One region of the Paenibacillus sp. FSL H3-0286 genome, then DNA from elsewhere that is predicted to be linked to it. Evidence: a T-box and tRNA genes for the amino acid it is inferred to sense, from the RefSeq annotation. Region 1 holds a T-box; the other holds one or more tRNA genes.
The links. A T-box is a leader RNA that pairs with one kind of tRNA and senses whether it is charged. The one in region 1 lies ahead of trpS (tryptophan--tRNA ligase), so its partner is inferred to be a tRNA-Trp.
Positions count from the first base shown of each region.

Region 2: it has a tRNA-Trp gene. The T-box ahead of trpS (tryptophan--tRNA ligase) is inferred to sense a tRNA for this amino acid. The anticodon was not compared.

Region 1 is NZ_CP150285.1:5,997,998-6,002,395, reverse strand. It holds gene MHB37_RS26790 (O-methyltransferase) at 1-411, shown strand; gene MHB37_RS26785 (alpha/beta-type small acid-soluble spore protein) at 565-795, opposite strand; gene MHB37_RS26780 (aldose 1-epimerase) at 997-1,971, opposite strand; T-box leader at 2,106-2,345, shown strand; gene trpS (tryptophan--tRNA ligase) at 2,409-3,395, shown strand; gene MHB37_RS26770 (hypothetical protein) at 3,398-3,586, opposite strand; gene MHB37_RS26765 (metal-dependent hydrolase) at 3,692-4,398, opposite strand, start outside.
Region 2 is NZ_CP150285.1:6,164,129-6,168,526, reverse strand. It holds rRNA gene MHB37_RS27485 (23S ribosomal RNA) at 1-820, shown strand, start outside; tRNA gene MHB37_RS27480 (tRNA-Asn) at 881-956, shown strand; tRNA gene MHB37_RS27475 (tRNA-Ser) at 960-1,052, shown strand; tRNA gene MHB37_RS27470 (tRNA-Glu) at 1,071-1,145, shown strand; tRNA gene MHB37_RS27465 (tRNA-Val) at 1,201-1,276, shown strand; tRNA gene MHB37_RS27460 (tRNA-Met) at 1,294-1,370, shown strand; tRNA gene MHB37_RS27455 (tRNA-Asp) at 1,396-1,473, shown strand; tRNA gene MHB37_RS27450 (tRNA-Phe) at 1,484-1,559, shown strand; tRNA gene MHB37_RS27445 (tRNA-Thr) at 1,588-1,663, shown strand; tRNA gene MHB37_RS27440 (tRNA-Tyr) at 1,669-1,754, shown strand; tRNA gene MHB37_RS27435 (tRNA-Trp) at 1,761-1,834, shown strand; tRNA gene MHB37_RS27430 (tRNA-His) at 1,858-1,933, shown strand; tRNA gene MHB37_RS27425 (tRNA-His) at 1,977-2,052, shown strand; tRNA gene MHB37_RS27420 (tRNA-Gln) at 2,072-2,146, shown strand; tRNA gene MHB37_RS27415 (tRNA-Gly) at 2,153-2,227, shown strand; tRNA gene MHB37_RS27410 (tRNA-Cys) at 2,237-2,310, shown strand; tRNA gene MHB37_RS27405 (tRNA-Leu) at 2,325-2,403, shown strand; gene MHB37_RS27400 (AraC family transcriptional regulator) at 2,539-3,294, opposite strand; gene MHB37_RS27395 (BMP family ABC transporter substrate-binding protein) at 3,622-4,398, shown strand, end outside.

The sequences.
Region 1 (4,398 bases):
ATGCTTAAGACAGAACAGCTATCATTAGCAAGACAGATGGATTTGGTGTTTAGGGAACTGCAAGAGGAATTGTCAGGACTATCTTCCGGTACGGTATTTGTGCAAATACGAAATAATACCATTGGCAAATTCGGCATACGTCATCATCCTTTAGCCGGTCGGGGGGGTGGATTCACAGAAGTGAAGGAAGGAATAACGGAGAGCCAGCAGTCTTCTTTTCGTCTAATGGCACTGGAGAGTCTGAAATACAAACGCCGTTGGACTTATGGTGAGATCAGCTATGAGTTCGCTATAAGACAGGGAAAGCTAATCGTAGATGCTACGCTGGAGTCTAATTATAATATGGCGAATCTGATGATTCGATCTCCCCGTAATGCTTACGCCGAGAGTGCTGATCAATTTTTAAGTTAAACGTTTTACATAAAAATTGTTTGCAGCTGGGATTATAGGCTATAAATTAGAAAAACCTCCCACAGCTTCTGGAAGAAGTGTGAGAGGTTTGAAAGCTAGTCGGCAATAGGCTTTTTAAGACCTCTGCCGGATAAAACACTTAAGATAACGATGTTACTGACGACCGGACAGTTGTTGTTCTGCCAGTTGTACTAGACGTTTAGTGATGTAACCTCCCAAAGAACCAGTTTCGCGGGAAGTGTAGTTCCCGTAATAACCGTCAGCTGGGATCGTTACTCCAAGCTCTTGTGCTGCTTCATATTTCAATTGTTGCAACGCTGCATTTGCTTGAGGAACTACAAGGTTATTGGAACGGCTGCTACGACCTTGACCTGCTTGACCCATGTGTGTCACCTCCTTCGCCCGTTGTGAAGATAGTATGAGCGCTAAGAGGCTAATTCATGCATGCTATCGAAAGGTTTTAAGGATGGTAATTATTAGTCGATTAAAAGTAAGGGTAGGAAAGCCTAAATAACTAAGCTCGCACAAAAAATCGGCCTTCTCTTACGTAAACGCAAGGGAAGACCGATATAATGTATATCTGCTTTAATTCTCGGGATAGATCATTTCCAGCATAGTGGACAGCTCAAGACTTTGACCTGGTTCTACCTTCAGCAAGCCCGTGAAGGAAGGGTCATCTGAAACGTTAGGAGCATCCGGGAGCCAGGTGTAAGGTTCGATGCACAGAAATTGATCGGCCGGTCCTTTGGTATACAGGACCCAGTGACGGAAATGATTCTCGTCAGCTGTATAACGAAGACCATAACCATCATCGCGTAATAGCAAGGCTTCTACGGGCTGCTTGTCACCAATACGTAGAGCAGTATCAAAATTAGTTCCCTGGAGGTTGATTCCAGAGTTTAGTGAATCTAGATCACCAAGTGGAATTAGATTGCCGCTAGGGAGCAATTCATCGTTTAGTTCATAAATGCTGTTTACGGGCAGCTTGAGATTCCAGCGTTCAGGTTCTCCATCGATCATAAACCAGGTGTGATAACCGATCCCAAAGGGAATACGGTGATCGCCGAGATTTGTAACCTTTAAAGTCTGGCTGAGCCGGGCATCCTGAAGCCTGAATGTCATTTCGAATTTGAGTGGAATGGGAAATTGCTCCATCCAGTGCGGATCATCTTCAGTAAGGAATTCAGTAGTGACTGCACAACCGTCCTCGTCTTCTTCAATATCGCTGACACACCAGGATTGAGTCCGGTGTAGACCATGGATATGATTGTCACCAGCGGTATTCTGGTCAAATTGATAACTTGTACCCTCGAATTGAAATTTTCCTTTACGAATTCTTCCGGGTGGAATTAAGAGCGGGATGCCAAAATGGTAAGGTTTTTGCATAAAGAAAGCTTGATCGCTTTCATCAGGCCGCCGCAGAATTTCCCGTTGTTCCTTTACATCAAACAATGAAATCACGTTGTTTCCTAGTCGCGGCAAAAGCGTGACTTCCAGTTCGCGGCTGTGCAAAATATAAGTATCATAACCGCCCCACTGCCCTTTGGTCACCTGTTTCATGAGATATGCTCCTTTATCGTAACTGTAATCGAATAGAACATGGATAACCTTATCATAACAGATTTATGCGGAAGTGGTTAAGTGATTTGACAACTTCTCTTTATGGTTCTATGATGAAGGCATTAAATTATGATGAGAATGTGATGACGGGGACAAGTAGACAGGAAATGCACCTTCAGAAAGCCGGTGGTTGATGCGAACCGGTAGGACACTCCTGATGAATGGACCCCTGAGCGCCGCGCTTGAACGGGAGCAAGATGCCCTAGTAGACCGGCCGGATCTTCCCCGTTAACGGAAGACTAAGGCTGTTTCCCTTTGACTATACAAAGGTTAAGCAGCGAATAAGGGTGGCACCACGGTCTCACGTCCCTTGCGGATGAGGCTTTTTTTGCGTTCTCGGAAATCGGAAATTACATCTAACGGAGGTCTATATTATGTTGAAAAAAGTAATGTCAGGCATACAACCGAGCGGTTCTCTAACTTTGGGTAACTATATCGGAGCGCTGAAAAATTTTGTGAAGCTGCAAGACGATCATCAATGTTTCTTTATGGTTGTCGATATGCATGCGATCACCGTTGCTCAAGATCCTGCGGCACTGCGTGAGCAGTCTGAAGCTGTAGCTGCACTCTTTATCGCGGCAGGAATTGATCCTGTGCGTTCGAATGTATATATGCAGTCTCATGTGCCTCAGCATGCGGAATTGGGCTGGATCATGACTACGCTAACGGCAATGGGCGAGCTTGAGCGTATGACACAGTTCAAAGATAAATCATCAGGTAAGGATTCAGTTGGCGCGGGCCTATTCGTATATCCTTCTTTAATGGCAGCAGATATTCTTGTTTATAATGCGGATCTTGTGCCAGTAGGTGAAGATCAGAAGCAGCACTTGGAGTTGACCCGTGATTTAGCGGGCCGATTCAATAACCGTTTTGGCGAATTCTTTACGATTCCTGAACCGTATATCCCTGAAGTGGGCGCACGCATTATGTCTCTGGATGATGGCACTAAAAAAATGAGCAAGAGCAGCCCGAATGCAGGCAGCTATATTGCCCTGTTGGATTCGCCGGATGTGATCCGTAAAAAAATCAGCCGCGCAACGACTGATTCTGGACGTGAAGTGATCTTTGATCCGGCTAACAAGCCAGAGATTAGTAACTTGATGAGTATTTACTCGGAATGTTCTGGGATGTCCCTCCAGCAAATTGCCGATCGTTATGAAGGACAAATGTATGGTGGCTTTAAGAAGGATCTTGGGGAAGTGGTTGTATCCACACTTGAGCCTTTGCAACAAAGATATCATGAAATTCGCAGTTCAGGTGCGATCACTGATATTCTTGCTGAAGGTGCTGAACGTGCACGTATTGTTGCAGCTGAGACGTTGAATGGCGTAAAAGAGCGGATGGGCTTTCTGCCAGCTCGTTAATCTTAGTCAGAGCTTAAGCTTTCCTGTTTGCGTCTAATTCTGGCTTTGAGGATAAATCCCCAGCCAATATTCATTACGCAAAGAAAACCAAGCAGAAGTGCCAGCCAGAAGCTATAGCTGATCGCGATTGAAGCGGCAGTGAGAATAAGAATAGAAGAACAAGCGAACCAAAGTGAGAGTCCTTTACCCATTAAGAGCCTTCCTTTCCGTGTCTGCTAAAATGAATCCCGGAGTATTATAAAATACTCCGGGATTTTTTGTGATTATAGAATAGATCTCTCAGTAAGTCTACAGTTTCATCGTAGAGAACCAGGGTCGATGGAAAATCGTTTGTCGAGCTTATCACTGCTAAGCCAGCCTACATAAGTATTTAAAGGTTTATATTGGTTATCCATAACTAATACAGCCACAAAAGGGTATTGTTTGCGGTGTAAATAACGAACGTCTCCCCAGCGCACCATATATCCTGAAGGAAGCTCCTCCACTTCGGCAACCGCATAAGAGGTGAAATATAGAAAGGACTGAATATCTGGATGCGACTTGGATATTTCCACAGCGGGATGATTCGAGCAGACCGCATGTTTGAACCATTCCAGGCGGTTGTTCAGTAGCTGTCCAACGTCATAGCTGCCGTCTTTTTTCACTTTAACTACGTTCCAGCGTTTAAGTGAAATTGTAGGGATTACAATATAACGTTCACCAGCATTATGGTGTATATCTTTAAGCTTGATGTTTCGTGTAAGGCGGGCATGAACAATTGTTCTCCAAATATAATAAAGAATGGTACAGGCATAAAGCGTAATAAATAAAGGTTTGGGCGGCACAATCCCAGTGATCCAGAGTAGAATAGCTGCGATATGGCTGCCAAAAATAAATGGATCGAAAATGTGGATGATATTCCAGGCAATCCATTTCTCAGTAAATGGACGGGCGGCCTGGGTTCCATAGGTGTTAAACAGATCAGAGAAGACGTGCACGCCTACGCCTATGAAACCCCAGAGTG
Region 2 (4,398 bases), 170 kb from region 1:
GCTTTACTGCAGCTTGATATTGAATTTGGGTACGATCTGTACAGGATAGGTGGGAGCCGTAGAAATCGGAGCGCAAGCTTCGGTGGAGGCGCCGTTGGGATACCACCCTGATCGTATCTAGGTTCTAACCTAGTGCCCTTATCGGGTACGGGGACCGTGTCAGGCGGGCAGTTTGACTGGGGCGGTCGCCTCCTAAAGAGTAACGGAGGCGTTCCAAGGTTCCCTCAGAATGGTTGGAAATCATTCGCAGAGTGCAAAGGCATAAGGGAGCTTGACTGCGAGACCTACAAGTCGAGCAGGGACGAAAGTCGGACTTAGTGATCCGGTGGTACCGCATGGAAGGGCCATCGCTCAACGGATAAAAGCTACCCTGGGGATAACAGGCTTATCTCCCCCAAGAGTCCACATCGACGGGGAGGTTTGGCACCTCGATGTCGGCTCATCGCATCCTGGGGCTGAAGTAGGTCCCAAGGGTTGGGCTGTTCGCCCATTAAAGCGGTACGCGAGCTGGGTTCAGAACGTCGTGAGACAGTTCGGTCCCTATCTGTCGTGGGCGCAGGAAATTTGAGAGGAGCTGTCCTTAGTACGAGAGGACCGGGATGGACGTACCGCTGGTGCACCAGTTGTTCCGCCAGGAGCATGGCTGGGTAGCTACGTACGGACGGGATAAGCGCTGAAAGCATCTAAGCGTGAAGCCCCCCTCAAGATGAGATTTCCCAATTAGTAAGACCCCTTGAAGACGACGAGGTAGATAGGTTGGAGGTGGAAGTGCAGCAATGCATGGAGCTGACCAATACTAATCGGTCGAGGGCTTATCCTATACTTAGAATGCAAATTCGTTTCGGATTCAGTTTTCAGGCATCAAGCCTGGTATGAATATTCCCTGATAGCTCAGTTGGTAGAGCACTCGACTGTTAATCGAGTTGTCACAGGTTCGAGTCCTGTTCGGGGAGCCATATGGAGAGGTGTCCGAGTTTGGCCGAAGGAGCACGATTGGAAATCGTGTAGGCGCCACAAGCGTCTCGAGGGTTCGAATCCCTCTCTCTCCGCCACAAATTTTTAATTAGTATGGCCCGTTGGTCAAGGGGTTAAGACACCTCCCTTTCACGGAGGTAACATGGGTTCGAATCCCATACGGGTCACCAAATTTTCACTTGATTTATCCTAGTGGACTTTGGTACAATAACAATTGTTGTTTATGGAGGCTTAGCTCAGCTGGGAGAGCATCTGCCTTACAAGCAGAGGGTCGGGGGTTCGATCCCCTCAGCCTCCACCATAACACTTTCTTACTGACGCGGGGTGGAGCAGCCCGGTAGCTCGTCGGGCTCATAACCCGAAGGCCGCAGGTTCAAATCCTGCCCCCGCAACCAATTAACTTAAGCAATTATATCTTTTGGAACCGTGGTGTAGTTGGCCTAACATGCCTGCCTGTCACGCAGGAGATCGCGGGTTCGAATCCCGTCGGTTCCGCCATTTTCATCATGGCTCGGTAGCTCAGTCGGTAGAGCAGAGGACTGAAAATCCTCGTGTCGGCGGTTCGATTCCGTCCCGAGCCACCATTTATCATCACAAAAGAATGAGTGCCATGCCGGTGTAGCTCAATTGGTAGAGCAACTGACTTGTAATCAGTAGGTTGGGGGTTCAAGTCCTCTCGCCGGCACCATCCTTGGAGGATTAGCGAAGTGGCCAAACGCATCAGACTGTAAATCTGCTCACGTGAGTGTTCGGTGGTTCGAATCCATCATCCTCCACCAGTTTTTAGGGGCATAGTTTAAAGGTAGAACAACGGTCTCCAAAACCGTTGGTGTGGGTTCAATTCCTGCTGCCCCTGCCAAGTTCTTTCTAAAGTTTAATATGGCGGCCGTGGCGAAGGGGTTAACGCACCGGATTGTGGTTCCGGCATTCGTGGGTTCGAGACCCATCGGCCGCCCCATTTACTTTAAAATGAATAATGGCAACAATATCAACTTAATATGGCGACTGTGGCGAAGGGGTTAACGCACCGGATTGTGGTTCCGGCATTCGTGGGTTCGAGACCCATCAGTCGCCCCATTTTACTTTAAAATGTTATTGGGGATTAGCCAAGCGGTAAGGCAACGGACTTTGACTCCGTCACTCATAGGTTCGAATCCTATATCCCCAGCCATTTTATGCGGACGTGGCTCAGCGGTAGAGCATCGCCTTGCCAAGGCGAGGGTCGCGGGTTCGATTCCCGTCGTCCGCTCCAAGTTTTCATGGCGCCATAGCCAAGTGGTAAGGCAAAGCTCTGCAAAAGCTTTATCCCCAGTTCAAATCTGGGTGGCGCCTCCATTTAGTTCATATGTGCCGGCGTGGCGGAATGGCAGACGCGCTCGACTCAAAATCGAGTGGGAAACCGTGGAGGTTCGAGTCCTCTCGCCGGTATCTTAAAAAGGTTTGTAAGATTGCTTATAAAAGCATTCTTACAAACCTTTTTTCTTTATGTTCTTGGGTTTACAGCATTAAGCCGTTGAAATAGAGAAACTCTCTATTCAACGGCTTTTTTAATCTGATTAGTGATTAACCTGATTGATTATTAATGCGGAATGCTCGCGGAGTAAGACCTATTTCTCGTTTGAACATATTGCAGAATTGGGCATCGTTCACAAAACCTGCAGCAGCGGATACTTCAGAGATTTGCATCTGAGTATGACGTAATAGAGATTTTGCATAATCCAGGCGTTTTAACAGCAAATACCGCAGGGGTGAAGACCCGAAACGTTCTTTAAATAGATGGCGAAAACGATCGTAACTATATCCGGACATTTCTGATAGTGTTTCGACGGACAATTTATGGCGATAATGCTCATTCATATAATTAAGGACATATTGTACTCGATCTTCTGTTGGGGATTGATATCCAGAGGCACTAAGAAGCCTCATAAGATGGACGGTAATCTCGCTCATTTGTAGGTTTAGAAGCTCAGAGAATCCGTCTTGCTTGCGTGTAAACTCTGCTTTCATTCGCAGCAGGATTTGAAGAACGGTCTGATCTTTATCATCTTCATATACGCCGAGCAGATTACTCATATTAGGGTGTTCCGAGTGGAAGCCTACAAATAATACATTTGCATCCTCACGGTGGTGCTCGTCATGTTTATGATTGGGTGGCACAAGCGCGAAAGAAGAGGAGCGAAAATGGTAACTTCGTGGGCCAACATTGGTTGTCCCTACCCCCTGTAAATAATAGACTAGTTCGTAGCATTCATGCTGGTGTGGAGGGATATAAGTATTTAGCTCATGTGTGGCACTTACAATATATAGAACACGATCCATGATGATCCTCCAATACTTATGTTTTAGCCGAATCGTACAAAACTATGACCGAAATCATATAATTATTTTTAATAATATTTGTTATGATCGTATCAATAAATCCGAAAGTTCGCAACCTGACTGGCCATCTCGTTCGGAAATAAAGCGGATTATTAATAATAATGGTATTTTTATTGCTATTTTTGAGCCTAAACGTTAAATTTATTACTTTTAATGATACTTTATTTGGAAAAAAGAGAATTTCCATTTAAACCGTGAATTATACAATGGGTGAAGATGGGATTCTGCGGATTACTAACCAACTAAAATTAGGGGTGGAATAGAGTAATGAATAAAAAAGTTCTTTCTTTGTTGTTATTAATGGTGATGGTTCTGGTCACAGCATGTGGGAATAACACGTCCAATAACGGTTCTTCTGCGAATACTGGATCAAACGCTGCTGAGGGTGGAGAAACAGGTGCAGGGGATAAACTCAAGGTTGTATTGCTGATTCCGGGGACACTTGGGGATAAATCATTTTTTGATTCCGCTAATAACGGCTTGCAAAAGGTTAAGGATGAACTTGGTGCAGTAACAAAGGTTGTTGAAATGGGCGTTGATAAAACGAAATGGGAGCCTACATTTAACGATATCGCTTCCGAGGATTGGGATGTAATTATTTCTGGCGGTTCTGAAATTACAGAGATGTTTAATGCAACGGCAGAATTGTATCCAGACAAAAAATTCATTAATTATGATACCGACATCGATGAAGCACCAGATAACATGTACAACATGTCTTATGCGACAAATGAAGTATCTTTCTTGGCAGGTGCCGTAGCAGCATTAGCTACACAATCGGATATGCCGAATGCTACCCCTGAGAATGTGATTGGGTTTGTGGGCGGTATGGATATTCCGGGGATTAATGCTTTCTTGGTCGGTTACATTCAAGGTGCTCAGTACGTTGATCCTGATGTAAAAGTGGCTGTGTCGTACGCTGGTGATTTTGTTAACCCGGCAAAAGGTAAGGAGCTGTCTCTAATTCAATATAACTCCGGTGTGGATGTTATTTTTAACGTGGCTGGGGGTACAGGTCTTGGGATCTTTGACGCAGCTAAAGAG